4 regions of the Streptomyces sp. NPDC014676 genome follow, and region 4 is predicted to be linked to each of the others. Evidence: riboswitches for the same ligand, from Rfam matches in the RefSeq annotation. Region 4 holds a riboswitch; each other region holds the start of a gene.

Region 1 (7,154 bases), on a different contig from region 4:
TCCTCCACGGTGACCGTCGCGCGGATCTTGAACGTGCCGCGGCCCTTCTCGTAGGCGTCCCGCACGCCGGACAGGCCGACGATCCGGCCGCCGGTGGGCAGGTCGGGGCCCGGGACGTGCTTCATCAGGGCGTCGAGGTCGGCGTTCGGATACCTGATCAGGTGCCGCGCGGCCGCGACGACCTCACGCAGGTTGTGCGGCGGCATGTTGGTGGCCATGCCGACGGCGATGCCCGACGCGCCGTTCACCAGCAGGTTCGGGAAGGCGGCGGGCAGCGCCACCGGCTCCTGCTCCTGCCCGTCGTAGTTGGGCGCGAAGTCGACCGTGTCCTCGTCGATGGACTCGGTCATCAGGCTGGTGGCCTCGGCCATCCGGCACTCGGTGTACCGCATGGCGGCGGGCGGGTCGTCGTTGCCCAGCGAGCCGAAGTTGCCGTGGCCGTCGACCAGGGGGACGCGCATCGAGAACGGCTGGGCCATGCGCACCAGGGCGTCGTAGATCGACGCGTCGCCGTGGGGGTGCAGCTTGCCCATGACCTCGCCGACCACGCGGGCGCACTTCACGTAACCGCGCTCGGGCCGCAGGCCCATCTCGTTCATCTGGTAGACGATGCGGCGGTGTACCGGCTTGAGACCGTCGCGCGCGTCCGGCAGGGCGCGGGAGTAGATGACCGAGTACGCGTACTCGAGGAAGGAGCCCTGCATCTCGTCGACGACGTCGATGTCGAGGATCTTCTCCTCGTACGAGTCGTCGGGCGGCGGGGTCTTCGTGCTGCGGCGGGCCATCGCTGCCGGCTCCTTGCTGAAGCGTGGGGACGGGATCTGACGCGGACCATTGTGGACCGTCGCACTGACAGGCGGGACCAGGGCCCGGTCGTGGGTGCCTCTGGGGAGGGCAGGGTACGCGGCGTGTACGGGCCGCTTTCGCGCGGGGTTCCTGGTGATCGGGGTGACGTGGGCCGGGGGTGGGTCGCGCGGCCCGGCGCCTACGGGGTGCCTCCCCCGGAGCCCACCCGTGCCGCCCTGCGGCACGACTGCCCGCGGTGGCGGCGGGGCGGCTGTCCGCGGTGCGGCGGCCCGGCATTCTCGCTCTCGGCGTAGCCCGCCCCCGCCGGGAACTTCCTCGGGGGTCCGCGCGCTTGCATACAGTGGCAGGACCGGCAGAAACGGCGGTATCGACGACCGCCTCCGCGATCGAAGGGACGTACATGCCCATGGGTCACACGGCCACAGCCCAGGCAGGCTCCGGCGGGCTGACAGCGACCGAACACCGCCTGGCCAACGGCCTGCGCGTGGTGCTCTCCGAGGACCACCTGACCCCGGTCGCCGCGGTGTGCCTCTGGTACGACGTGGGTTCGCGCCACGAAGTCAAGGGACGTACGGGTCTGGCTCACCTTTTCGAGCACCTGATGTTCCAGGGCTCCGCCCAGGTGAAGGGCAACGGCCACTTCGAGCTGGTCCAGGGCGCCGGCGGCTCCCTCAACGGCACCACCAGCTTCGAGCGCACCAACTACTTCGAGACCATGCCCGCCCACCAGCTGGAGCTCGCCCTCTGGCTGGAGGCCGACCGCATGGGCTCCCTGCTGACCGCCCTGGACGACGAGTCCATGGAGAACCAGCGGGACGTCGTCAAGAACGAGCGCCGCCAGCGCTACGACAACGTCCCCTACGGCACCGCCTTCGAGAAGCTGACCGCCCTCGCCTACCCGGAGGGCCACCCGTACCACCACACGCCCATCGGCTCGATGGCGGACCTGGACGCGGCCACCCTGGAGGACGCCCGCCAGTTCTTCCGCACGTACTACGCGCCGAACAACGCCGTGCTCTCCGTCGTCGGCGACATCGACCCGGAGCGGACGCTCGCCTGGATCGAGAAGTACTTCGGCTCCATCCCGGGCCACGACGGCAAGCCCGCCCCGCGCGACGGTTCGCTGCCCGACGTCATCGGCGGGCAGCTCCGCGAGATCGTCGAGGAGGAGGTCCCCGCGCGTGCGCTGATGGCCGCCTACCGCCTGCCGGAGGACGGCACGCGCGCGTGCGACGCCGCCGACCTGGCGCTCACCGTCCTCGGCGGCGGCGAGTCCTCGCGGCTCTACAACCGGCTGGTACGGCGCGACCGCACGGCCGTGGCCGCCGGCTTCGGCCTGCTGCGGCTGGCCGGGGCGCCCTCCCTGGGCTGGCTGGACGTGAAGACGTCCGGCGACGTGGAGGTGCCGGTCATCGAGGCCGCCATCGACGAGGAGCTCGCCCGGTTCGCCGAGCAGGGCCCCACGGCCGAGGAGATGGAGCGCGCGCAGGCCCAGCTGGAGCGCGAGTGGCTGGACCGGCTCGGCACGGTCGCCGGCCGCGCCGACGAACTGTGCCGGTACGCCGTCCTGTTCGGCGACCCGCAGCTCGCCCTGACCGCCGTACAGCGCGTCCTGGAGGTGACGGCGGAGGAGGTGCGGGAGGTCGCCAAGGCCCGCCTGCGCCCCGACAACCGCGCGGTGCTCGTCTACGAGCCCGTCGCCCCGGAAGCCGGAGACGCCGAGGACACCGAGGAAGCCGCCGCAGCCGCCGGCACCGACGAGAACGAGGAGGCGGCGAAGTGACCGAGCTCGCCACGATGGACTTCCACCCGCAGCCGCAGGCGGGCGACGCCAAGCCCTGGGCCTTCCCGGCCCCCGAGCGCGGCACGCTCGACAACGGCCTGACCGTGCTGCGCTGCCACCGCCCCGGCCAGCAGGTCGTCGCCGTCGAGGTGCTCCTCGACGCGCCCCTGGAGGCCGAGCCGGCCGGCCTCGACGGTGTCGCCACGATCATGGCGCGGGCCTTCTCCGAGGGCACCGACAAGCACTCCGCCGAGGAGTTCGCCGCCGAGCTGGAGCGCTGCGGCGCCACCCTGGACGCGCACGCCGACCACCCCGGCGTCCGCCTCAGCCTGGAGGTCCCGGCCTCGCGGCTCACCAAGGGGCTCGGGCTGCTCGCCGACGCGCTCAGGGCGCCGGCGTTCGCCGACAGCGAGGTCGAGCGGCTGGTCCGCAACCGCCTCGACGAGATCCCGCACGAGCTGGCCAACCCCTCCCGCCGCGCCGCCAAGGAGCTCTCCAAGGAGCTGTTCCCGGCGAGTGCCCGTATGTCGCGTCCGCGCCAGGGCACCGAGGAGACGGTCGCCGGCATCGACTCCGCGGCCGTACGCGCCTTCTACGAGAAGCACGTCCGTCCCGCCACGGCGACCGCCGTGGTCGTCGGCGACCTCACCGGTATCGACCTGGACGCGCTGCTCGGCGACACGCTGGGCGCCTGGACCGGCTCCCCGGCGCAGCCGCGGCCCGTCCCGCCGGTGGTCGCCGACGACACCGGGCGCGTCGTGATCGTGGACCGTCCCGGCGCCGTCCAGACGCAGCTGCTGATCGGCCGTATCGGCGCGGACCGGCACGACCGGGTGTGGCCCGCGCAGGTGCTCGGCACGTACTGCCTCGGCGGCACCCTCACCTCCCGCCTGGACCGCGTGCTGCGCGAGGAGAAGGGCTACACCTACGGCGTGCGGGCGTTCGGACAGGTCCTCAGGTCCGCCCCGGACGGCACGGGTGCGGCGATGCTGGCCATCAGCGGCTCAGTGGACACGCCGAACACCGGCCCCGCTCTCGAGGACCTGTGGACGGTGCTGCGCACGCTCGCCGCGGAGGGGCTCACCGACGACGAGCGCGATGTCGCCGTGCAGAACCTCGTGGGCGTGGCGCCGCTCAAGTACGAGACCGCCGCGGCCGTCGCGAGCACCCTGGCCGACCAGGTCGAGCAGCACCTGCCCGACCACTACCAGGCCGACCTGTACCGGCAGTTGGCCGCGACCGGCACCGTGGAGGCCACCGCGGCCGTCGTGAACGCCTTCCCGGTGGACCGCCTGGTGACCGTCCTCGTCGGTGACGCGGCGCAGATCAAGGCGCCCGTCGAGGCCCTCGGTATCGGTGAAGTCACCGTCGTGACGGCCGAGTAGCGAGCCGCGAGGACGCACGCGCGGCGGGCCCTGGTGACACGAAAGTCACCAGGGCCCGCTTATGCCCGAATCGGGGCGGAAGTTGCCTGTCTGGCCTGTGGGATGCGCTACAAAACCCGTGATTCGTTTGAGGATCGGGAGACGGCCCGCTTAGCTTCGTCCGGGCTGTTCGTCGGGCAGTGCGCCGCATCCGCGGCACCGGACAGTCATCGCCGAGTCCCCCTGAGGCGCGAGCCGGGGGAGCCGGGGACCCACCGCAGTCCCTGGGGTGAATCGGACGCCCGCGCGTGTCGCGAGGGGGCCCGTAGGAGACCTTCCTGCTCCGAACCCGTCAGCTAACCCGGTAGGCGAGAGGGAAGGAAAGGACCAGCCTGTACATGGCGTTCACCCGCGCCCCGGGCAAGCACCGTCGTCCCGGCCGGACGCAGCGCGGCACCGCCCGCGTGGCGGGCGTCGCGGCGCTCACCACCACCGGCGTCGTCGGCTCCCTCGCGGCCCCCGCGCTCGCCGCCGAGCCCGCTGCCGCACAGACCGGCCTCACGCCCGTCGTCACCCTCGGCGACGCGGTCGCCGACCGGATCGACGCCCAGGCGGCCGCCCAGCACGAGGCCGCCCGGGAGGCGGCCGAGGCCGCCGCGCGCAAGGCCGCAGAGGAGGCCGCGCGCGAGAAGGCCGCCAAGGAGGCCGAGGAGGCCCGCGCGGAGAAGGAGCGCGCCGCGCGGGAGGCCGAGCGCGAGCGCCTCAACACCTTCGTCTCCCCGATCCCCGGCTCGTACGTCTCGACCGGTTACCAGGCCGGCAGCTCGCTGTGGTCCTCCGGCAGCCACACCGGTGTCGACTTCCACGCGGCGAGCGGCACCCCCGTCCAGTCGGTCGGCGTCGGCACCGTCGTCGAGGCCGGCTGGGGCGGCTCGTACGGCAACCAGGTCGTCATCAAGATGCACGACGGCACGTACACCCAGTACGGCCACCTGTCGTCCATCGGCGTCTCGGTGGGCCAGCAGGTGGCCGCCGGGCAGCAGATCGGCCTCTCCGGCGCCACCGGCAACGTCACGGGCGCGCACCTGCACTTCGAGGCCCGCACGGGCGCCGACTACGGCTCCGACCTCGACCCCGTCGCCTACCTCCGCGCGCACGGCGTGAACCTCTGACCCGCTCGCTTCCCGATGCCCCGGCTCCCCGAGCCGGGGCATCGGTGTTTCCGGGCGTCGCCTGTCCAAAAAATATGCATGGATTCCGGTCCGCCGTCGTGAATTCCCGCCGATTGCAATAGAGTCACGGAACACACGTCAATCGTCGACGTTTCACGGGGATTAAGCCGGAGGTTCGTCATGCGTATTCCCGCGCACTCGGTGTGCACGGCGATCCGGGACGACATCGTCGCGGGTGTCCACGAGCGCGGCGGCCGGCTCACCGAGGAAGTGCTCGCCCGCCGTTACGGTGTCTCCCGCGTTCCCGTCCGGGAGGCGCTGCGCACGCTGGAGGCCGAGGGATTCGTGGTGACCCGGCGGCACGCGGGCGCGTGCGTCGCGGAACCCACCGAGCAGGAGGCCGCCGACCTGCTGGAGATGCGCGTGCTCCTCGAGCCCCTCGGTGCCTCCCGCGCGGCCCAGCGCCGCACCGAGGCCCATCTGAAGGTGCTGCGCGGCCTGGTCCGGCTGGGGCAGGAACGCGCCCGCCAGGGCAACAGCGACGACCTGCGCTCCCTGAGCGGCTGGTTCCACGAGACGCTCGCCCAGGCCACCGGCAGTCCGGCACTGACCTCGGCACTGACCCAGCTGCGGCACAAGATCGCCTGGATGTACGCCACCGAGGGGCCGTCCGACCCCGTCGAGTACTGGGCGGAGCACGGCGCGATCGTGGACGCCGTGGCGCGCGGTGACGGCGACCGCGCGCGGTCCGTCACGGCGCTGCACACCGAGCGCGCGAGCGCCGGGCACCGCCTGCGTTTCGCCCCGGGCGCCGGCCGCGCGGACCGTGTGAGGAACTCGCAACATGCCGTAAACATGCCGAGCGTTCGGCATTAACACGGGTGCCGTATACAAAGAGGGAGCATTTCTCGGGGTTTATTCACGCTGCCCGTAAAAGGGGAAAGCTGCCCGCGGAAGGAAAAATCTGCCCGTGACGGGGGAAAGCGAAAGGCCCGCCCGGCGGTCCGGGCGGGCCTTTCGGCATGACGTCCTCAGACGGTCTCGGGGAGTTCCTCGAGACCCTCGGCGACCAGCTTCGCCAGACGGTCGAGGGCGGCGTCCGCGCCCTCGGCGTCGGACGCGAGGACGATCTCCTCGCCGCCCTGGGCGCCCAGGCTCAGGACAGCCAGCATGGAGGCCGCGTTGACGGGGTCGCCCCCGGCCTTGGCGATCGTCACCGGGACGCCTGCGGCCGTGGCGGCTCGGACGAAGATGGAGGCGGGGCGGGCGTGGAGACCCTCGGCCCAGCCGACGTTGACGCGGCGCTCAGCCATGTGTTGCTGCCCTTCGCTGTTCAGGGTTGTCTAGACCAGTTTCCCACATCGTGAAGCATGCCCGGAGCCTGCCGGGAGCGTGCCCGAAGGGGCCTTCGCTCCCGCTCCCGGCGGCAGCCGGACCGCGGCCTCGGCCCGGCTGTCGTCCACCACAGACTGCCTCGCGCCGTTGTCGTACGCGAGCCGTACTCTGGGGCCCATGCAGACCTCGTCGGACCGGCACGAGTATCCCGCTCACTGGGAGGCCGACGTGGTGCTGCGCGACGGCGGCACCGCGCGCATCCGCCCCATCACCGTCGATGACGCCGAGCGCCTGGTCAGCTTCTACGAGCAGGTGTCGGACGAGTCGAAGTACTACCGCTTCTTCGCGCCCTACCCTCGCCTGTCCGCCAAGGACGTCCACCGCTTCACGCACCACGACTTCGTGGACCGGGTGGGACTCGCGGCCACCATCGGCGGCGAGTTCATCGCCACCGTACGCTACGACCGGATCGGCGCCGACGGCACGCCCGCCTCGGCTCCGGCCGACGAGGCCGAGGTCGCCTTCCTCGTCCAGGACGCCCACCAGGGCCGGGGCGTCGCCTCCGCCCTCCTCGAACACATCGGCGCCGTCGCGCGGGAGCGCGGCATCCGCCGGTTCGCGGCCGAGGTGCTGCCCGCCAACAACAAGATGATCAAGGTGTTCACCGACGCCGGGTACACCCAGAAGCGCAGC
Region 2 (7,154 bases), on a different contig from region 4:
CCGCCAGCCCCCTGTTGTGCGCGACGGCGAGTCCGGGCACCGGCTCGCACACGTACCGCACCCGCTCGCCGTACTTGCGTTCCACCAGCTCGCGGGTCTCGCCGGTCACGGGCGCGTTGTCGACGACGACGACCTCGAACCGCGGGTGCTCCTGCGCGAGCAGCGAGTCCAGCGCCCGGGCGAGCTGCCCGGCCCGCTCCCTGGTGGCCACGACGACCGAGGCGTACGGCGGCTCCCCGCCGCCCGTCGCCTCCACGCCGCCCGTCGCCTCCACGGCCCCTCCCGCCACCGCGGCGGCGGCCTCCGTCAGCACCGCCCGCGGGTCCGTGCCCTCCGGTACCCGGGTCAGCAGCGTCCCCACCGGGCGACCCGCCCGTCTGACCAGCAGGAACACCTCGCCATGGGTGATCGGCGGGCTGCCCGGGCCGGGTCTCGGCGCGGCCTCGTCACCGTCCAGGTCGATCTCGGCGACCTGCACCGCGCCGATGGCCAGGAACCGCCGTATCTCCTCCTGCGTACGCGCTCTCCGGGACACCTGTCTTCCCCCTCCCCCTCCTCCTCACGACTCACGGCCGGCGCAGCCGTGCCGCGCCCTTCAGGGTCCGTGCCGCCAGCGCCGCCAGGCGCGGACGGGCGCGGACGAAGCCGTGCGCGCGGCGCGCGGGTTCGCGGCTCAGCCAGTGCAGCGCGGCGCCCGCGCCCGGACGGGTCGCCGCCCCTTCGTAGACGGCGAGTTCGCCGGTCTTCAGCGAGTCCTTGTACTCGGCCGGACCACGCCCCATGTCGAGCAGGCCGATGCCCTCGGCCGCCGCCGCCTCGGCCATCCGCAGATGCAGCACCAGACCCGGCGAGTACTTCGCGAACTCCGGGTCGTACGCCGGGAACCAGCAGGCCAGGACGGACGCCGAGCGCAGCCCGAAGTGCGCGGCGACGGGGCGGTCACCGGCGTACAGGACCGACAGCGTGCCCGCGCACTGGGCGGCGCGGGTCTCGGCGAGCCGGCCCACGAGCCGGGCGATCCACTCCCGCGCGAACCGGTCGCGCCGCCCGGTCCTGCGGTACTGCGCCGACTTCCACTCCATCAGCGTGCGCAGCGCGGCCGGGTCGCGCTCGTCGAAGACGAACCGCACGGCTCCGGCCCGGCGGCCCAGCCTGCGCTCCTTGGCCAGCGTGGTCTTCAGGAACTTCGGCGACTGGGCGCGCAGCACCGACTCGTACGTCTCGTAGCCCTTCTCCACGTCGATGACGTAGGTGGCGTGCTCCTCGGCCGCGTACGGCACGAACAGCCCTTGGTCCGCCTCCAGGTTGTCGAAGGCGAAGCTCGACACCGAGCAGCCCCGCAGCAGTTCGTCCGTCTCCAGGGCGACACCGGGGCCCAGGACCGCGCCCTGGCAGTCCGACACCCCGAGCCCGATCGCCCGGCCCTGCCCCAGCGCGCCCCGCTCGTACGGCAGGAAACCCACCGGTTGCGCGCCCTCGTACAGCACCGCGACCCGGGCCCGCGGGCGCACCCGGGACACAGCGACGGTGAACTCCGGTTCCATGAACGGGTTGCGCGGTGCGTCCGTCGCGGCGCGCAGTTCCCGCCAGCGCTCCCGCTCCCCCTCGCCGAGCTCCCCGGGCCTCAGCACACGCATGCGTCCACTGCTCACCTGACCCCCCGATCAAGTCCCCCCTGGACCCTTGGAAGGTACCGCCCCGGACCGGGCGGACGGTAGATAGCGGACCATGTTCTTGCCAAACGGGGAAAGAGACCTGAACCGGTCCTTACCCGGCGCCGAGAGAAGGGGAACCGTACCGAAAGCGAATGCAAACGGGCACGGTGAATCGGACCGTCGGGTTGTCCGTATTCTCTGATCATGGCCGCACCCACCGCGTATTCACTCATCGCCACCGACCTGGACGGGACGCTGCTGCGCGGCGACGACACCTTCTCCGACCGGTCCCTCGCCGCGCTCGCGCGGGCGGAGCGGGCCGGCGCGCGGCACCTGGTGGTGACGGGGCGGCCGGCCCCCAGAGTGCGGTCGCTCCTGGACAACCTCGGCTGCACGGGGCTCGCGGTGTGCGGACAGGGCGCGCAGGTGTACGACGCCGGCGCGCACCGGCTGCTGTGGTCCGTGACACTGGACCGGGAACTGGCGGAGACGGCGCTCGGCAAGATCGAGGCCGAGGTGGGGGAGGTGTACGCCGCGGTCGACCAGGACGGGGCCGACGGGCTGACGCTGATCGAGCCCGGCTATCTGATGCCGCACCCGACCCTGCCCGCGGTACGGGTCGAGCGGCGGGCCGAGCTGTGGGACCGGCCGATCAGCAAGGTGCTGCTGCGCCACCCGGACCTGTCCGACGACGCGCTGGCGGCGGCGGCCCGGTCGGTGGTCGGGTCACTGGCCACGGTCACCATGTCGGGGCCGGGCACCGTGGAGCTCCAGCCGTGCGGGGTGACCAAGGCCACGGGGCTGGCGCTGGCCGCAGAGCACCTGGGGCTGAGCCCGGCGCGGACGATCGCCTTCGGCGACATGCCGAACGACATCCCCATGTTCGGCTGGGCGGCCCACGGCGTCGCCATGGCCGACGCGCATCCCGAACTGAAGGCGGTGGCGGACGAGGTCACCACGTCGAACGAGGACGACGGCGTGGCCGTCGTCCTCGAGCGACTGTTCGGCGGGGCGGTGACGCTCGCCCGTCAGCGGGTGGCTCAGTACGCGCCGAAGACGTTGTCGATGGAGCCGTAGCGGTCGGCCGCGTAGTTGCAGGCCGCCGTGATGTTCGCGACCGGGTCGTACGGGTCGAAGGCGGTGCCGGGCACGTGGTAGGCCGCGAAGGTCGGGTCGATGATCTGCAGCAGGCCCTTCGACGGGGTGCCCTTGGCGGCGTTGGAGTCCCAGTTGTTGATGGCGTACGGGTTGCCGGAGGACTCGCGCATGATGTTGCGGTGGATGGCGTCGTAGCTGCCCGGGATGCCGTTCTGCGCCATGACGTCCAGCGACTCGCGGATCCAGCCGTCGAGGTTGTCCGGGTACGCCGTCGCGGGGGCGGCAGCGGTCGTCGTCGGCTCGGTGGTGGCCGCGAAGGCGCCGGTGGCGCCGAACAGCGGCAGGGCGACCACGGCGACGCCGGTGCCGGCGACGGCGAGGGAGCGGGCGAGGCGGCGGCGGTGCTGACCGAAAGCAGGCATGTCTGGGTTCCTCTCCTACGCCTGCGAGGTGAGCTGTCGGGTTCGGGCGGGAGAGTGCCCGGCCGTGCCCCTGCGGGCATGGCTTCACCCCTAGCCGTCCCGGCGCGATGTCCGGTGCGGCGGCTTACCTGGGTCCCCCACTCCTGCCGTCTTGAGTTCGTCGTCGGATGTGATGCGGGCGGCGGCAGGATTAGGCGTCCACCCGGCAGGCCCGGAACGTATGCGAGAGCACATGTCGGGAACAAGTGCGAGCATCACGGAAGGCGCCGTTTGATCTTTCGATGGGGCTTTTGGGGTGCTTGATCCTTTGCTGTCGCCAAGGGTCAACTCGGCGGCGGGGGAAGGGGAAAGGTGGGTGGTGGCGGACGGCGGGGGTACCGGATCGCGCGTGACTCACTTCACTGGGGATTGCCTGTGAACGCATTTTTCGCCAAGGGGAATTAGCTCGGCATTTGCGGCAAATCGGACGTCGGGGCGGGCAGGATGGTCCACGTGGCGAGGCGGGGCCCGGGGGCCGGGCCGAGGAGTGGATCGGTACGTCCGGGAAAACAGAAGAATGTCCGTTGTTATCAACCGATCAAAAGCACTCCGCTCCCGACCCCGTACCGCCCTGCCCGTAACCCCGGGCGCTGGCGGTGATCGAAACGTGACCGGATACGCTGACTTGAGTGATGGCAGCGACCTATCGACATTCCGTGTAACCGCCAGTGGACACCAGCAGACAGGAGACCCCTCGTGACCGTCGTCGGGCCGTTCGGGCTGAGCGTGCGGGACCAGGCTCTGGAAGCCGATGTCCAGGCCGGGATGACGGCTGTCGAGGAAGGGCTGCTCGAGGCCACCAAGAGTGAGGTCCCCTTCATCACGGGAGCCGCCCAGCACCTGGTGCGGGCCGGCGGCAAGCGGTTCCGCCCGCTGCTCGTGATGCTCGCCGCCCAGTTCGGCGACCCCTACGCGCCCGGTGTCGTGCCCTCGGCCGTGGTGGTGGAGCTCACCCACCTGGCCACGCTGTACCACGACGACGTGATGGACGAGGCCGATGTGCGGCGCGGCGTCGCCAGCGCGAACGCCCGCTGGGGCAACTCCGTCGCGGTCCTCACCGGCGACTTCCTCTTCGCGCGGGCCTCGCACATCCTGGCCGACCTCGGCCCGGAGGCCGTGCGGGTGCAGGCCGAGGCGTTCGAGCGGCTGGTCACCGGGCAGATCCTGGAGACCGCGGGACCGCAGGACGGCCGCGACCCGGTCGACCACTACCTGGACGTGCTCGGCGGCAAGACCGGCTCGCTGGTCGCCGTCGCCTGCCGGTTCGGCGCGATGATGTCGGGCGCCGACGAGACGGTCGTGGACGTGCTGACCCAGTACGGCGAGCGGCTCGGAGTCGCCTTCCAGCTCGCCGACGACGTCCTGGACATCGCCTCCGACTCCCACGAGTCCGGCAAGACCCCCGGCACCGACCTGCGCGAGGGCATCGCCACCCTGCCCGTGCTGCGGCTGCGCGAACGGGCGGCCCGGCTGGGTCTCGCCGACGACATCGCCCTGTGCGAACTGCTCGACTCCGACCTCACCGACGACGCCCGGCACGCCGAGGCGCTGCGGCTGCTGCGCGCCCACCCCGCGCTGGAGCAGGCCCGCCGGGACACCGTGCGCTACGCCGAGGAGGCGCGCGCGGCACTCGCCCCGCTGCGGGAGTGCGAGGCGAGGACGGCACTCGTGCAGCTGTGCGACGCGGTGGTGCACCGCGCGGGCTGAGCCGGCCCGAACTCTCCCCCGACCCCTACGGGGCGGGGGAGGGAACCGCCCTCCGTGTCATACCCCAGCAGTACGTGGAGTTGCGTCCGGGGGCTGACGAATCCGCCTGCCAGATTTGGTCAGATGGACCACGACGGACAACACCACTCCTCACCGATTCGGGTGAGAATGGCGGCTCAGGGTGAAACTGGTGCGAGGTCACGAGACGAAAAGCCGCCGCCGACCACGGAGGTAGGGCACACATGGCACCGTACGAATCCGACGACATGACGACCGCGCGGGAGGCCGACGAGCCGCGCGCGGGGCGGCGCAGGGCCGCGCGGTACGTCGTCCCGGTCACGGTGATGGGAGTGGCGGCCGCGACCATCGGGCTCGTCCCCGCGATCGCCAGCTCCGGCGACCCCGACCTGCCGGAGATCACCGCCGCGCAGCTCATAGAGAAGATCGCGAAGTCGGACGTCGAGCGGTTGTCCGGCACCGTGAAGATCACCACGGACCTCGGTCTGCCGGACCTCGGCGGCCTGGAGGACAGTCTCATGTCCGGCGCCGCGGGGCAGGGCGAGGACGGCGGCTCCTCGGCCGACCCGTCCGCCAAGCTCGCTGAACTGGCCTCCGGCACGCACACCCTGCGGATCGCGGCCGACGGCCCCGACCGGCAGAAGGTGTCGCTCCTGGAGAACGCCGCCGAGTACAGCCTGATCCACAACGGCAAGGACGTCTGGGGCTACGACAGCGGCTCCAACGAGGTCTACCACGGCACCGTCGACGCCTCCGGCGAGAACCGGGAACAGCAGCCCCCGGCCACCCCGAAGGACTTCGCCGAGGAGGCGCTGAAGTCGGTCGACGACACCACGTCCGTGACCGTCGACGGCACCGCCCAGGTGGCCGGCCGGGACGCGTACAAGCTGGTCGTCAAGCCCAGGCAGTCCGGCTCCACGGTCGGCGCGATCAGCATCGCCGTCGACCACAGGACGGGCATGCCGCTGAAGTTCACGCTCACCCCGTCCAGCGGCGGCGCGGCCGTCGTGGACGTGGGCTTCACCCAGGTGAGCTTCGGCAAGCCGGCCGCCTCGACGTTCGACTTCACCCCGCCCAAGGGCGCCAAGGTGACCGAGGACGGCGAACTCGAGCAGGGCGGGAAGCACTCCGGGAAGCCGGAGAACGCCCCGAAGTCCGAGGAGGGCCTGGCCAAGGGCCTCGACGGGCTGAAGACGCTCGGTGAGGGCTGGAACTCCATCGCCACGTTCGACACCGGCGGCGAGGGCGGCCTGCCCACCGGCGAGGAGGCCGGCGGTGACCTCGGCGGCTTCCTCGGTTCCCTCGGCGACCAGGTCAAGGGCGACTTCGGCACCGGCACGGTGTTCAGCACCCGCCTGGTGAACGCCCTGATCACCGAGGACGGCAAGGTCTACGTGGGCACGGTCACCAAGGACGCGCTCGTGAAGGCCGCCGACGCGGGGAAGTAGTAAGGCGGCCCGGGACCTTACGACGTGACAGGGAACGAGGGAGCCGATGGGTGAGGCGTCCGCCGGCGAGCACGCGGGTGAGGGAGTCATCACCACCCGCGCGCTCACCAAGCGCTACCGCGGCGGACAGCTCGCCGTCGACGGTCTGCACCTGACCGTCCCGGCGGGCAGCGTCTTCGGCTTCCTCGGCCCCAACGGCTCCGGCAAGACCACCACCATCCGCATGCTGATGGGCCTGATCGAGCCGACCTCCGGCACGGCGCACGTCCTGGGACGTCCCATGCCGCGCTCCGCGCGCGCCGTGCTGCCCCACGTCGGCGCCCTCATCGAGGGCCCGGCCCTGTACGGCTTCCTCTCCGGCCGTGACAACCTGCTGCGCTACGACGCCGCCGACCCGACCGCCGACCCGCGCACCCGGCGCGCCCGCGTCGCCGCCGCCCTGGACCGGGTGGGCCTCACGGCAGCCGCCGGCAAGAAGGCGAAGGCGTACTCCCTCGGCATGAAGCAGCGCCTCGGCCTCGCGGCCGCCCTGCTCCAGCCGCGCCGGCTGCTCGTCCTGGACGAGCCCACCAACGGCCTCGACCCGCAGGGCATGCGGGAGATCCGCACCCTCGTGCGCGAACTGGCCTCGGACGGCACCACCGTCTTCCTCTCCTCCCACCTCCTCGACGAGATCGAGCAGGTGTGCACCCACGCCGCCGTGATGGCGCGGGGCCGGCTGATCACCCAGGGACCGGTCGCCGACCTGGCCGCGGGCGCCCGGGGCC
Region 3 (7,154 bases), on a different contig from region 4:
GCAGCGGGGCGGGGTGCAGCCGCTTGGGCCCGGCGAAGGGGAAGGGTGAGCAGCGCTCACCCCACACGGGGTCGAACAGGACCCGGTGCCCGTCGATCTCCGCGAGCACGCTGGAGTGGCCCATCCAGGTCAGGCGCAGCCCGCTCGCCGGCGGACGGGAGAGGTCGGCGAGGGTGGTGGGGTGCACCGGGATGGTGCCCTTCGGGGCGCGGCGGGACCGGGAGTCCTTGTCGAGGTAGATCTTCGCCAGGTCCCGCGTCGACCCCGACGGGCGGATCCGGGCGGTGCCCCCGGGGTTCTGGAACACACCGTCCTTGAAGTGCGGGGATCTGCGGATGCGTGCCATGCGTTCGCCACCCGGGTCCGCGCCGAAGGCCTCGGGCCGCAGGGCGCGCAGCCCGGAGCTGTGGGATGGGGAACCGGCCACGGTACCTCCAAGTGGAGTCGGTCAGACATTCCATTATGTGCGGCCGGACCGGCTCCGCGGTGCCGGGTACGGCCGGGGCTGATCGAAGGGCCGGGACGGCTGTCGCACCATGAACACGTCCACCGGGTCCTCCGTCTCCACGGTGAACCCGTGCCGTGCGTAGAGGCGGCGGGCCGGGCTGCCCCGCAGTACGTTCAGCCGTACGACGGCGGCGTCGCGGTCGGACCGCCGCAGCAGTTCGCGCAGCACGCCCGAGCCGATGCCGGCGCCCTGGAGGTGCGGGGCCAGATAGAAGTGCTCCAGCCAGTGGGAGTCCCCGGCAGGGCGCAGCGCCACGCAGCCGGCGAAGGTGCCGCCCGTCTCGATCACCCAGGTGTGGGCCGGGTCGAACCCGTCGCGCAGCCGCTGCCGCACCCGCTGTGCGTCGTAGCGCCCGAGCCGTTCCAGATCGGCCCGCAGCACCACGGCACGCAGTTCGGCCACCGCCTCGACGTCCGCCGCGGTCGCCTGCCGCAGATCCCGGTCCCCCATGATCACCACGCTATCGCGCGAACGCTCACGCCACCGCGGCGATCCGTACCTTGATGTCGTCCGGCGACAGCGTCCCCTTGGCGATCACGTGGTCGCCGGAGGACTCCCCGCGCAGCCGGCGGCCGATCCACGGCACCAGGTACTCGCGGGCCCAGTGGACGTCGTCCCGCCGGATGTCGAGGGTGCCGCGGGGCGGCAGGGGCGGCCAGGGCTGTTCCGGATCGGCGGGGACGTCCAGGCCGAGGGTCTGCCCGGCGCGGAGCGCGACGCGGGTGTGTCCCTCCGGCGACAGGTGCAGCCGGTCGGCGTCCCAGGCCCTGCGGTCCTGGACGCTCTTGAGGGACCACAGGTCGAGCACGGGGCAGCCGTAGCGGTCGGCGACGGCCCGTACGTGCATGTTGTACGTCGCGATCTTGCCGCGCAGATGTTTCAGCAGGGGGACGCCGCGCGTGTCGAACCCGGTGGTCACCATCACTGTTCCCGATACGGCCGTGAGCGCGGCGATCGCCCGCTCGAACCGCTCGGCCACCTCGTCCGGGTCGCTGCCCGGGCGGAGGATGTCGTTGCCGCCCGCGCAGAACGAGACCAGGTCGGGGGCGAGTTCGACCGCCCTCGGCAGTTGGTCCGCCACGATCTGGTCCAGCAGTTTTCCGCGTACGGCGAGGTTGGTGTACTCGAAGTCGCCCTCGGGCCGGAGGTCCGCGAGGAGCACGGCGAACCGGTCGGCCCAGCCGACGAACGCCCCGTCGGGGCCGGGGTCGCCGACGCCCTCGGTGAAGCTGTCCCCCACCGCCACGTACGACCCGATCACTGCTCTGCTGTCACTCTTCGAATCGTCTGCCACAGCCGCTCATGATTCACCTTCGAATGTGACCTACGCGACCGTAAGGACGGGTTGACGCACGGTGAGATAAGACACTCTCAAAATGTTGGCCAACTCCGGAATACGCCGAAGGCCGGCCCCGGGGATCGGGGTCCGGCCTTCGGCGCGCGTGTCGGGAAGGTCGCCGCGGGGGTCAGCCGATGGAGACGCCCTTCGAGCTGAGGTAGGCGACCGGGTCCACGTCCGAGCCGTAGTCCGGGGTGGTGCGGATCTCGAAGTGCAGGTGCGGACCGGTCGAGTTGCCGGTCGAGCCGGAGAGGCCGACCTGCTGGCCGCCGGTCACGGTCTGGCCGGCCGAGACGGAGAGCGCGGACAGGTGGGCGTACTGGGCGTAGTGGCCGTCGTCGAGCTTGACGACGACCTGGTTGCCGTACGCGCCGGCCCAGCCCGCGGAGACGACGGTGCCCGCGCCGACGGCCTTCAGGGAGGTGCCGGTCGGGACGGCGAAGTCGACGCCGGTGTGATAGCCGCTGGACCACATGCTGCCGGCCACCTTGTAGGCGGTGCCGAGCCCGGCGCCGGGCACCGGGGAGCTGTAACCGGAGGCGCTCGCGGCCTGGTCGGTGCTCGTGGTCTGGGCGGAGGCGTCCGAGGGGGGCTGCTCGGCGGGCTGCTCCGCCGGCTGCTCGGCCTCCTGCTCCTGGGCCTGCGGGGCCGCCGGGGCGGCCGGCTCCTCCGGCGCGCCCGTGGCGGCCGTGCCGTCGACGGAGAGCTTCAGGCCGGGGTGGATGAGCGACGGGTCGTCGCCGATGGCCTGCCGGTTGTCCGTGTAGAGCTGCTTCCAGCCACCGTCGACGTGCTCCGTCTCGGCGATCTTGGCGAGGTAGTCGCCGGCCTTCACGGTGTACGTGCGGGCCTCGTCGCCCTTTTCGGCGACGGTCTCCTGGCCGGCGGCGGAAAGGGACTGGACGGCCTTTTCGGGGGCGGCCTGCGGCGTGGCGGCGTGCGCGCCGGTGGCGCCGAGAAGCGGCAGGGCGAGTGCGGCGCCACCGGTTCCGGCGACGGCGATGGAGCGGGTGAGACGCTGGGTCTTGGTACGGCGGTGCTTACCCTTCGCGGGCATGTCGAATTCCTCTCCGGCGCCTGCGAGGTGAGCTGTCGGGTTCGGGCTGGAGATGCCCGGCCGCGTTGTCACGCGGCTTAACCCCAAGCCGTTCCGGGAACCGGAACAGGCAGTGGTACCTGTGGGTCCCCCGCTCCTGCCGTACACGGGTCGGTGTGGGTACGGGCTCCGGGCGGCGGCAGGATTGGGCGTCCGTCCGGATCGGTGGCGAACGTAAGCGACCCGGACGCGAGGGGACAAGCGCGAGGTTCACCGCGAACGCGCTTTTCCGTGATCCAAAGGGGGAATTGACGTCACCGAGCGTCAGCCGGGATTCCCTTTCCCCCGCGAATTCCCTTGTCGTTCCATGGAATTACGTGAGCATGGCGACAACGCATCGTCACGGATATGACGCTGCTCACGCGCCCCTTCCCCATCCCCCTTTCTTTCGGGGCACGTTATGGCGAACCGCCCTAATCGGACAGAACGCCCTAATCATCGGATCACAGGCGCCGCAGCCGCACCACCGCGGCGTCCAGATCTCCTCGCAGACCGGTGCGCAGCCCGTGATGCAGCAGGAGGGCACCTCGGTACGTTTCGCCGGTTTCGCGGCATTCGTACGACGCCTCCGGGTCGAGGCCGCGCAGCCGGAGGGCCGGGACGGGCTCTCCGTGGTGCTGCGCCTGGAGGCAGGCGAGGACGACGGTCTCGTCGCCGAGGACGTACTGCACCGCGCTCAGTCCGCCCTCCGGAGGGCGCAGCCGGTACAGGTCGCCGCGCTGGACGACGGGCCGGATCTCCTTGTAGAGCGCGACCCACTCCCGCGCCTCGGCGAGTTCCTCCCCGGTCCACCGCGCGAGGTCTCCGCCGACGCCGAGCACCCCGGCCATGGCGCTGACGAACCGGAAGCGCAGCGAGCTGACCCGTCCGTTGAGCATCGCGTTCGGGCTGTCGGTGACCCAGGCGGCCATCACCCGGGCCGGGTGGATCTGGCTGAAGCCGTGCTGGATGGCGAGCCGGTCGAGCGGGTCGGTGTTGTCCGAGGTCCACACCTGGTCGGTACGGGAGAGGATCCCCAGGTCGATCCGGCCGCCGCCGCCCGAGCAGGACTCGAAGGCCACGCCCGGATGGGCCGCCCGCAGCCGGTCCAGCAGCGCGTACAGGCCGCGCACATGGTCGGTCCACAGCCGCTGCGGGTACGGGTCGTCCGGCCATCCGGCGTCGGTGGAGGAGCGGTTGAAGTCCCACTTCACGTAGTCGATGGGAGCGCTGGAGAGCAGTCCGTCGAGCCGCTCCCAGAGGTACTCCCGCACGTCGTCGCGCGCGAGGTTGAGCACGAGCTGGTTGCGGTACTCCGTGCGCCGGCGGCCCGGCTGGAACTGCACCCAGTCGGGGTGCGCGCGGTACAGGTCGCTGTCGGGGTTGACCATCTCCGGCTCTACCCAGATGCCGAACTCCATCCCGAGCCCGTGCACATGGTCGGCGAGGGGTTTCAGGCCGCCGGGGAAGCGGTCGGGGTTGGGCGTCCAGTCGCCGAGCCCGGCCCGGTCGCTCGTCCGCGCCCCGAACCAGCCGTCGTCGACCACGAACAGTTCGACGCCCATCGCGGCGGCCCGCGCCGCGAGTCCCCGCTGCCGCTCCTCCGAGATGTCGAATCCGGTGGCCTCCCAGGAGTTGAACAGCACGGGCCGGTCCCGGTCCGCGTCCGGGACGACGTACGTCCGCTGGTAGGCGTGCCAGGCGCGGCTGGCGCCGCCGAAGCCGCCGTCGCTCCACAGACCGGCGAAGACCGGTGTGACGTACGTCTCCTCCGTGCCCAGCATCAGCAGGCCGGAGTCGTCGTGTCCCGCGCCGCCGGTGATCTGCACGCGTGCGTCGGGGAGTCGGGCGACCGAGACGCGCCAGGAGCCGGACCAGCCGAGGGCGCAGCCGTAGACCTCTCCGCGTTCCTCGGTCGCGTCGGTGTCGAGCGCGACCCAGGGCAGGTGCTGGTGTCCGGTGTGGCCGCGGCGGCTGCCGATGACCTTCTCGCCGTAGGTGAGCGGGGATCGGGTCAGCCGGGACTCGGCGGCCCAGCGGCCGTGGAGCTGGGACAGCCGCCAGTGCTCGCGCTCGGGCAGGGTCCAGGTGGCGGAGTCGGCGCGCAGGAGCTCGACCGCGGGTCCCCGGTTGTGCAGGGTCACCCAGCGTTCGATCACGTCGTCGCGCATCCGGTAGTGCAGGGTCACGGTCAGCCCGCCGTCGCGGAAGCGGAGGCGGAGTTCGCCGTCGCCGGTCTCGTGGCCGTCGAAGACCCACTCGGTGCCGCGCCGCCCGTCGGCGGTGCGTACGGACAGGGCGGGCCTCACGAAGCGGGGGCCGCCCTCGACCGGGTACTCCTCGCGCCCGTCCAGGCGGGACTCGAACGGCCAGTCGTCCGGCAGCGGGCGCGCGGCGAGGGCCTCCGCGTCGGCGAGCGCGATCCTCGGGCCCCAGTGCAGATGCACCAGCTCGTCGCGGTCCGTGACATGGAGCGCGTAGCCGCTGGCCGGCCCCGACAGGAGCCATGTACGACCGTCTTGGGAGACCTGCGTCACCGAACCTCCAACAGACCCGAACAGATGCGATCAGACACCAACATCATCGGGGGCACGGGGGCCGTCGGGCAATGCCTGTGGACAACTCATTGCCCCAGGCAGGCATGTCGTATCGTCGACCCGTGCCCGTCGGCGAGCCCCGCCGGCGGCGTCGAGCGGGAGGAGTCCTTCGTGACGCAGCAGGTGCCGTCGACCGAACCCGAGCTGGCCGGAGTACGCAACTTCCGCGACGTGGGCGGACTGCCGACCGTCGACGGCAGGCGGGTGCGGCACGGTGTGCTGTTCCGCAGCGGTCATCTCGCCCACGCGACCGCCGAGGACACCGCCTTCCTGTCCTCGCTCGGACTGCACACGGTCTTCGACTTCCGCAACGCGGCCGACCAGAGGCTGGAGGGGCCGGACGTCGCGCTGCCGGGCGTGCGCAACGTGAACCTGCCGCTCAGCGACCCGGCCGACGGCGCCGAGTTCTGGAAGATGGTCCGCGACGGCGATCTGGAGCAGCTTCGCTCGATCCTCGCGGACGGCAAGGGCGCGGACCGGATGATCGGCTCCTACCGGATGATCATCAAGGAGCGCACCGCCGAGCACTCCCGGGTGCTGCGCTCGCTCGCCGAGGACAGCGTTCCCGCGCTGATGCACTGCGCGGCCGGCAAGGACCGCGCAGGGCTGTCGGTGGCGGTGACGCTGCTCGCGGTGGGCGTCGAGCGCGACGCGATCGTCGACGACTACCTGAAGTCCAACGCCAAGCACCGCCGCTACAAGGTGCGGCGCAGCGGCAGCTCCGCCTCGGCCTACTCCCCCGAGGTCATGGAGCTGCTCAGCCCGCTGTTCGACGCGCGCGAGGAGTACCTGTCGGCGGCCTTCGAGACCATCGAGGAGACCTGGGGCGGTGTGGACCCGTACCTGGAGCAGGCGCTCGGGCTCACGCCCGGGACCCGGGAGCGGCTGCGCGAGCGGCTGCTCGACTGAGGCGGGCCCGGGGCGGGCGTCTACTTCTTCGGAGCGATCTCGAAGAGGAAATAGATGAAGGCCGCGAAGAGGTGTCCCACCACGATGTAGATGAACAGCCGCACCCACAGGGCCCGGGGGAACTTCTCTTCCATGTCTTTGCCGGTCATGTCGCTTCTCCGTGGATCGGGCCCAGGCACAGCGCGGCCGTGGGACTCTGCAGCAGGGTGTGGACGAACAGCAGCTCGACCCCGTCGGGGTCGGCGGCGGCGATGCGGTGCGGGGTCAGCGAGTCGAAGTGCGCGCTGTCGCCCGGGGCGAGCCGGTGCAGGGCGTCCCCGAGGCGCAGCCGCAGCCGCCCCTTGAGGACGTACAGCCATTCCTCGCCGGCGTGGACGCGCACGATGTCGCCCTGGGAGCCGTGCGGCACACGGACCCGCAGGGCCTGCATGCCGCGCCCTGCGGCACCGGCCTGCCAGTACGTCCAGCCGCCCGCCGCCGTGGACTCCATGTCGGCGGCGCGCACCACGGCGTCCCGGTCGGCGGCCGACTCACCGAGCAGCTCGGAGACGGTCGTACCGTAGATACGGGCGAGGGAGAGCAGCATCGGCAGCGAGGGCTGGCGCTGTCCGGTCTCCAGCCGGGAGAGATGGGCGGGCGACAGACCCGCGTCGCGGGCGGCGGCCTCCAGCGTGAGGGAGGCCCGCCGCCGCAGGGCGCGCAGCCGCGGCGCGACCGCGGGGAGCG
Region 4 (7,154 bases):
ACCTCCCGCAGGAGGGGCACACCGCCTCTGACCTGCTGCGCGGCGCTCGGACCGGCTTCGGCCGGCCCGAGCGCCGCGTCATTTCACGGGACGCCCGTCCCGGTTCGGGTCGAGGAGCTGCACGGCGATCCCGGTGAGGACCAGGCCCGCCGCGATGAGGAGGCCGTCGGGGACGACGATGCCCGCGGCGAGCATGGTCACCCCGACGGCCAGCGCGCACCAGGCACCCGTGCGCCGGTACTCGCGGGGGCGGGCCGGACGGCCCTCGGAGAGTGAGCGGACGAAACGGGGATCCTCGTGTTCGAGACGGGCCGCGAGGTCGACCAGGCGCTCGTCGTCGGACTGGGGCACGGCTCCTCCTTCCCAGGGGGCGGCCGTCCGGTGACACCACCGGCGGCCATCGCTCCGCGACGCCGGGGCGTACGAGGATGAACCGTCGTCCTGTCGCGAACTCGGCCCGGTACAAGGGAGTTTGCCCTTGTACCGACGTCGTCACCCGTCCGGTACGGCAGACTCCAGCGTCACCCGCCGCCACCGCCCGAGGCCATCCGTCGCGGGCCCCATCCGCCCTGGGGGCCACCGCGTACGCGGGCCGCCCCGCCGGCCGTGGTCCCGGGGGAAGATGGGGACTGCCACCGATGGCGCGGAAGCCCGCCCTGCGCACACGCTGGACAGGACGGCCCGCGCCGCGCCCCCGGTCCGCGGGCCGTCGGCTCCCCGCACCGGAAGCCCACGGCGAGGAGGCGGTACGAGGTGCCCCTGCTCCGGCGGATCGTCCCGCTGAACGCCGTCGTGCTCGTCGCGGACCCGGCCGGCGCCGCGCCGGCCCGCCGGCCGGACCCGGCCCGGGGGACCGCCCGGAACCCACCCGGTACGTCATCCGCGTGGGGCCGACCGAGCCCTGACCGGCAGACTGGACCCCCGCACCCGCCCCACCCGGAGTACGCCGATGCCGCACCCGTACGTCCTGCTGTCCGCCGCCGTCTCCCTCGACGGCTACCTGGACGACACCGGCCCCGAGCGGCTGCTGCTGTCGTCCCCGGCCGACTTCGACCGGGTCGACGAGGTACGGGCGTCCGTGGACGCCATCCTGGTCGGCGCCGGCACGATCCGCGCCGACAACCCCCGGCTGCTGGTCAACTCGCCCGAGCGGCGCGCCGCCCGCCTCGCCGCGGGCCGGGCCGAGTACCCGCTCAAGGTCACCGTCAGCGGCTCCGGGGACCTGGACCCGGCGGCCCGGTTCTGGCACACCGGCGGCGAGAAGGTCCTCTACACGACCGAACGGGGCGCCGAGCGCGCCCACGCCCTCGGTCTCGCCGCCGACGTCGTCCCGCTCGGCGCCGAGCTCGACTGGCGGCTGCTGCTGGAGCACCTGCACGCCGAGCGCGGGGTGCGGCGGCTCATGGTCGAGGGCGGCGGCACGGTCCACACGCAGCTCCTCACCGAGAGGCTGGCCGACGAGCTCCAACTGGTCCTCGCGCCGCTGTTCGTCGGCGACCCCGACGCCCCCCGTCTCTTCGGCCCCGGCTCCTACCAGGGCGGCCGGCTGCGGACGGTCGAGACCCGCCCGGTCGGCGACGTCGTCCTGATCCGCTACGAGCCCACCGCCCCCGGCACCGGCCCGCTGCCCTCCGCCGCCGACCACCACTGGCTGGCCCTCGCCTGCGAGCTGGCCGCCGGGTGCCCGCCCTCGCAGACGGCGTTCAGCGTGGGCGCGGTCGTGGTGGCCGCCGACGGTACGGAGCTGGCGCGCGGCCACTCCCGGGAGGGCACCGACCCGGTGGTGCACGCGGAGGAGGCCGCGCTCGCCAAGGTCGACCCCACGGACCCCCGGCTCGTCACCGCCACCGTGTACTCCAGCCTGGAGCCCTGCGCCCGCCGCGCGTCCCGGCCCGCGCCCTGTGCCCGGCTGGTCCTGGACGCGGGGGTGCGGCGGGTGGTCACGGCCTGGCGCGAGCCGGACACGTTCGTGGCGGGCGCCGACGGCAGCGGTGTGCTGGCCGCCGGGGGCGCCACCGTCGTCGTCCTGCCGGAGCACGAGGACCGCGCCAAGGCGCCCAACGGCCATCTGCTCGGCCGCTGAGACCGGGCCGTCGATCATGGGTGTGCGCCATGCCCCACGGATGGCGTACACTGGTCTCAACGACGCGGGGTGGAGCAGCTCGGTAGCTCGCTGGGCTCATAACCCAGAGGTCGCAGGTTCAAATCCTGTCCCCGCTACTGAAGGTCGAGGGCCGGAATCCAGAGGATTCCGGCCCTCGGTGTTTTCCGTTCCCTTCCGCCCCTCTCACTCAGCGTGAGCGACCCACCCCACAGCGCATAACAACTGACGTACGGTCAGAAACCACCCGCCACTCGAGACGGCCTGAGGCGCGGTCAACTCGCCCGTTTTTGACCCTCCATGGCGCTTAAGTCCCCCCGGAAATCGTTAACGATCAAGAGGAACGGCTTGGAATCCGGCCCTCACGTCTATTAACGTTCGATAACGCAGCGCGGTCGTCCCAGCCGTCACAGAAGGCGGCTCCGTGCGCACGCGCCGAATCCCGCAAGGGAACCGGGGAACCACCACCATGGGGTGAATCGCGTGAATACCGCCGTGGCGACACGGCTCGTATACGCGCGTAGGAGACCTTCCCGCTCCGAACCCGTCAGCTAACCCGGTAGGCGAAGACGGAAGGAAAGGAGCGCGCCCACGTGGCGTCCAACCCGCCTGCCCCCGAGGCCCCGTTCAAGCCGAGCGACACCGTCGCCTACGGCGCCGGCCGCGCCGACGAGGGCCCCTTCGAGGAGTGGAACCCCACCGCGGATTCCCTCCGCCCCGTACGGGGCCGGCATCGTGTCTCCAAGCAGCGCGGCGGGGGACTCGCCCGCAGCTCCACCGTCCTGGGCGTCGGCGTCATCGCCGCCGTCGGCGCCGGCGGCATGGCCAGCGCCCAGACCGGCAAGCCGCCGGTCTCGATCTCCATGCCCGACCTCCCCAACGTGGGTTCCCTCATCTCCGACGAGGAAACCCCCCAGGGATCGTCCACCCCCCTCAGCACCCTCGGCATGACCGCCGCCGACACCGAGCAGGGCACCGCCGGCGCCGGTGAGGCGCTGCGCACCCGGATCATGGCCCAGGTCGAGCAGCAGCAGAGCCAGGCCGAGACCAAGGCCGCCGCCGAGGCCGTCGCCGCCGCCGAGAAGCAGGCCGCCGAGGCCGCCGCCAAGGCGGAGAAGGAGGCCAAGGCCAAGGCCGAGGCCGCCAAGAAGAAGGCGGAGGAGGAGGCCAAGAAGAAGGCCGAGGCCGAGCGCCTCGCCGAGCTGGCCAAGCAGTACACGCTGCCGACCTCCTCGTACACCATCTCCTCGACCTTCGGTCAGGCCGGCGCCTACTGGTCCTCCGGCCACCACACCGGCCTCGACTTCGCCGCGCCCACGGGCACGCTGCTCAAGGCCGTCCACACCGGCACGATCACCTCCGCCGGCTACGACGGCTCCTACGGCTACAAGACCGTGCTCACGCTCGACGACGGCACCGAGATCTGGTACGCCCACCAGTCCTCCATCAGCGTCAGCGTCGGCCAGAAGGTCAACACCGGCGATGTGATCGGCCGCGTCGGCGCCACCGGCAACGTCACCGGCGCCCACCTCCACATGGAGGTCCACCCCGACGGCTCCGCCTCGGGCATCGACCCGCTGGCCTGGCTGCAGAGCAAGGGCCTCACCGTCTGAGCGAGCGGACCCTCACGTCCTGAACCCCGGCAGTCCCGACGACGACCCCCCGACGTCAGGGCTGCCGGTCAGGTGTTTCCGCGGGCGGTACGGGCCCGTCAGGGCCGGTGGGCGTTCGGGTCGTACGGGCCGTACGGGCCGTACGGGTACCCGTACGGCGGCTGTCCGTGCGGGGGATGCCCGTAGCCGCCGTATGCGCCGTATGCGCCGTACCCCGCCCACGGTGCCGCGACGACCGGAACCCGGGGCGCGGTCGCGCGGGCCGCGTGCTCCAGGGCCGGCCGGGCCGCTGACCGCCGGTGCCACAGCTCCAGCAGCAGCTCGCGTTCCCGCGTGACGAAGTCCGTCCCCGCCCGCCCGAGCCGCCCCCGGTGCCGCAGGAACGCCAGCGACGTCGCGTACGCCTCGTACGCGGCGACCGACCGCGCCGCCGCCCTCCCGCCGTGACGGCGCGCGTACTGCCGGGCGACGCGCCGCGCCCGCATCGAGCCCAGCGCGAACGGCTCCGCCGTGTGGAGCCACCCGGCGGCCACGTACGCGGGCAGCTCCTCCCGTACGGTCCGCAGCTCCCGCTGCCGCGTCCACACCACCAGCCAGGTCAGCAGCCCGAACACCGGCACCATGAACGCCGCGTACACCGCGAGGAAGCCGTACTGGCCGAGCGTCGAGGAGCCGTTCCACAGGGCGTGCACGCCCATCGCGAGGAGCAGCCCGCCGAGCGGTGGCAGCACACGCCGGACCCGCTGCCGCTCCGCGGACAGCGCGGCGACGCCGAAGCCGATCCCGGTGAGCACGGTGAACAGGGGGTGCGCGAACGGCGACATCACGATGCGGACGAAGAAGGTCGCCGCGGTGACCGAGGCGATGCCGCTGTCGCCGGTGAGCCGGTCGGTGCCGAAGGCGGTGCCGAGGTAGAGGATGTTCTCGGTGAACGCGAAGCCGGTGGCGGTGACCCCGGCTATCACCACGCCGTCGAGGAGCCCGGTGAAGTCGCGTCTGCGGAACAGGAACACCAGCAGGACGGCCGCGGCCTTCGCGGACTCCTCCACCACCGGCGCTATGACGGTCGAGCCGAGGGTGTCGGCGCCGGTCGGGTCGGCGGTCGCCGTCGCTATCCACCGGGTGGCGAAGCTGTTCGCGACGATCGCGATCAGCGCCGCCGCGCAGGCACCCCAGGCGAAGGAGAACAGCAGGTTCCGCCAGGGTCCCGGCTCGACCCGGTCCAGCCACCGGAAGGCGGCGACGAGCAGCGGCACGGGCAGCACGGCGAGGCCGAGCCCGACCAGGAACCCCCGCGTCCCGGTCTGCTCGCGCACCAGCGCCAGGATGACAAGACCGGACAGGGCGAGCAGCGTGATCAGCGCGCCGTACCGCACCCAGGGCCGCTGCCACCAGTGCGCGTGCCGCGGCGCTCCGCCGGGGGCGGCGCCGGGAGGCGTCGGGTACGGGGGACTGATGGCCACGGGATCGACCCTCACGAGGCGGGGCTGTGTCAGGCTCGGTCTGCCGCCTGCTCGTCCTGCGGTACGCGGCGGAAGAGCACGTCGTTCACGACATGACCCTTCTCCAGTCCCTGCGTCTCGAAACGGGTGAGCGGCCGGAAGGCGGGACGCGGCGCGAAACCGCCGTCCGGCCGCGTGTTCTCGAAGCAGGGGTGTGCGGTGAGCACCTGGAGCATCTGCTCCGCGTACGGCTCCCAGTCGGTGGCGCAGTGCAGCACCGCCCCCGGCGCCAGCCGGGTCGCGGCGAGGTCGAGGAACTCCGGCTGGATCAGCCGCCGCTTGTGGTGCCGCTTCTTCGGCCAGGGGTCGGGGAAGTAGACGCGCAGCCCGCCGAGGGAGCCGGGGGCGAGCATCTCGCGCAGCAGGATGATCGCGTCACCGTTGCCGACCCGTACGTTGGTCAGCCCCGACTGGTCGGCGAGGTTGAGCAGATTGCCCTGGCCGGGGGTGTGGACGTCCACGGCGAGGATGTTGGTGGCCGGGTCGGCGGCGGCCATCCGCGCGGTGGCCTCGCCCATGCCGAAGCCGATCTCCAGGACGACGGGGTGGTCGTTGCCGAAGAACTCCGCGAGGTCGAGCCGCCGGCTGCCGTCGATGTCGAAGCCCCAGGCGGGCCACAGCCGCCGCAGGGCGTCCGCCTGCCCGGCGGTCACCCGGCTGCGCCGCGGCTGGAAGCTCCGGATCCGCCGCTCGAAGTGCGACCCGGCGGGATCGGCCTTCGGCCCGTCGGGAAACCGGGGCTCCCCCTTGGGCCGGGTGTGCCGGACGGACACCCCGGGCGGGTGCGGCGAGTCCTGGCCGGGGGCGGGACGAAGGGCTTCGGAAGCGTTAACGGTGTCAGACACAGTGCCTCCGATTTTACGGGGCCCGCGCACGGAGCCCCGGAACGGAATCCGGGGAGGTCCTCACGGGGCCGGTCATGGCTGCGCGGCAGGTCACGGGTCGGGGCTGTGTACTCGGCGGTGCCCCGTTCACCCGGGCAGGACGGTGCGGGCCCGTCCCCGGTCGCCACCGTGGTCCCGTGCGCGGGAGCGACGCGTCGGACCGGGCGTCCGGGGTTCAGCGCCCCGCGGTCTCCAGCGCCGCCCGGGCCCGTCGGGCGACCTCGCGGCCGATCGGCAGGGATGCCGTCGCCGCCGGGGAGGGGGCGTTCAGTACGTGGACCGTGCGGGCGGTCTCCTGGATCAGGAAGTCGTCGGCCAGGGTGCCGTCCCGCAGCACCGCCTGGGCCCGCACCCCGGCCGCCGCCGGCACCAGGTCGTCCTCCCGCACCGCGGGCAGCAGCCGGCGCACGGCCCGGGTGAAGGCCTGCCGGGACAGCGAGCGGTGCAGTTCGCCGGTGCCGTACCGCCAGTGGCGGCGGGCCAGCTGCCAGGAGCCCGGCCAGGCCAGGGTCGCCCCCAGCTCGCGCGGACGCACCGTGCGCCAGTCGTAGCCCTCGCGGGCCAGTGCCGGTACCGCGTTGGGGCCGACGTGGACGCCGCCGTCGATGCCCCGGGTGAGGTGGACGCCGAGGAAGGGGAACGCCGGGTCGGGCACCGGGTAGACCAGGCCGCGCACCAGTTCCGGCCGGGCCAGCTCGTAGTACTCGCCGCGGAACGGCACGATCCGGGCGCCGGGCTCGTCGCCGGTGCGGCGGGCGATCTCGTCGCAGTGCAGACCGGCGCAGTTCACCAGTACCCGGCCGCGTACGACGTCGCCGCCGGCCGTCAGGACGGCGACTCCCCGGTCGGGCCGGCGGTCGACGCGTACCACCCGCGCCCCATAACGGATCTCCGCGCCCGCCGCCTGCGACGCCTGAGCGAGCCGGCGGGCCACCGCGGTGAAGTCGCAGACACCGGTGGTGCCGACGTGGATGGCCGCCAGGCCGTCGACCTCCGGCTCGTACTCCGCGATCTGCGCGCCGCCCAGCTCGCGGACCGCGATGCCGTTCTCCCG

What was found. A riboswitch is a leader RNA that binds a small molecule or an ion and turns the genes downstream of it on or off. The one in region 4 is predicted to bind cyclic di-AMP.
Positions count from the first base shown of each region.
Region 1: another riboswitch for cyclic di-AMP. It lies ahead of ACF1DX_RS12125 (M23 family metallopeptidase); the one in region 4 lies ahead of ACF1DX_RS34790 (M23 family metallopeptidase).
Region 2: another riboswitch for cyclic di-AMP. It lies ahead of ACF1DX_RS08345 (transglycosylase SLT domain-containing protein); the one in region 4 lies ahead of ACF1DX_RS34790 (M23 family metallopeptidase).
Region 3: another riboswitch for cyclic di-AMP. It lies ahead of ACF1DX_RS31480 (peptidoglycan DD-metalloendopeptidase family protein); the one in region 4 lies ahead of ACF1DX_RS34790 (M23 family metallopeptidase).

Region 1 covers NZ_JBIBZI010000003.1:781,475-788,628, reverse strand. The annotation lists gene ACF1DX_RS12140 (DNA topoisomerase (ATP-hydrolyzing) subunit A) at 1-785, opposite strand, end outside; gene ACF1DX_RS12135 (M16 family metallopeptidase) at 1,208-2,590, shown strand; gene ACF1DX_RS12130 (pitrilysin family protein) at 2,587-3,975, shown strand; cyclic di-AMP (ydaO/yuaA leader) riboswitch at 4,176-4,340, shown strand; gene ACF1DX_RS12125 (M23 family metallopeptidase) at 4,353-5,126, shown strand; gene ACF1DX_RS12120 (GntR family transcriptional regulator) at 5,307-6,002, shown strand; gene ACF1DX_RS12115 (HPr family phosphocarrier protein) at 6,158-6,439, opposite strand; gene ACF1DX_RS12110 (GNAT family N-acetyltransferase) at 6,639-7,154, shown strand, end outside.
Region 2 covers NZ_JBIBZI010000002.1:836,619-843,772, reverse strand. The annotation lists gene ACF1DX_RS08360 (glycosyltransferase) at 1-535, opposite strand, end outside; gene ACF1DX_RS08355 (GNAT family N-acetyltransferase) at 567-1,637, opposite strand; gene ACF1DX_RS08350 (HAD family hydrolase) at 1,860-2,732, shown strand; gene ACF1DX_RS08345 (transglycosylase SLT domain-containing protein) at 2,696-3,175, opposite strand; cyclic di-AMP (ydaO/yuaA leader) riboswitch at 3,181-3,348, opposite strand; gene ACF1DX_RS08340 (polyprenyl synthetase family protein) at 3,911-4,921, shown strand; gene ACF1DX_RS08335 (outer membrane lipoprotein carrier protein LolA) at 5,164-6,387, shown strand; gene ACF1DX_RS08330 (ABC transporter ATP-binding protein) at 6,434-7,154, shown strand, end outside.
Region 3 covers NZ_JBIBZI010000015.1:3,972-11,125, reverse strand. The annotation lists gene ACF1DX_RS31495 (MBL fold metallo-hydrolase) at 1-427, opposite strand, end outside; gene ACF1DX_RS31490 (GNAT family N-acetyltransferase) at 461-958, opposite strand; gene ACF1DX_RS31485 (SGNH/GDSL hydrolase family protein) at 984-1,769, opposite strand; gene ACF1DX_RS31480 (peptidoglycan DD-metalloendopeptidase family protein) at 1,975-2,904, opposite strand; cyclic di-AMP (ydaO/yuaA leader) riboswitch at 2,909-3,070, opposite strand; gene ACF1DX_RS31475 (alpha-galactosidase) at 3,387-5,459, opposite strand; gene ACF1DX_RS31470 (tyrosine-protein phosphatase) at 5,631-6,428, shown strand; gene ACF1DX_RS31465 (DUF6126 family protein) at 6,449-6,577, opposite strand; gene ACF1DX_RS31460 (helix-turn-helix domain-containing protein) at 6,574-7,154, opposite strand, start outside.
Region 4 covers NZ_JBIBZI010000019.1:12,124-19,277, reverse strand. The annotation lists tRNA gene ACF1DX_RS34810 (tRNA-Lys) at 1-1, shown strand, start outside; gene ACF1DX_RS34805 (DUF3040 domain-containing protein) at 79-351, opposite strand; gene ACF1DX_RS34800 (dihydrofolate reductase family protein) at 950-2,083, shown strand; tRNA gene ACF1DX_RS34795 (tRNA-Met) at 2,147-2,220, shown strand; cyclic di-AMP (ydaO/yuaA leader) riboswitch at 2,525-2,682, shown strand; gene ACF1DX_RS34790 (M23 family metallopeptidase) at 2,695-3,714, shown strand; gene ACF1DX_RS34785 (PrsW family intramembrane metalloprotease) at 3,813-5,177, opposite strand; gene trmB (tRNA (guanosine(46)-N7)-methyltransferase TrmB) at 5,207-6,061, opposite strand; gene lhgO (L-2-hydroxyglutarate oxidase) at 6,276-7,154, opposite strand, start outside.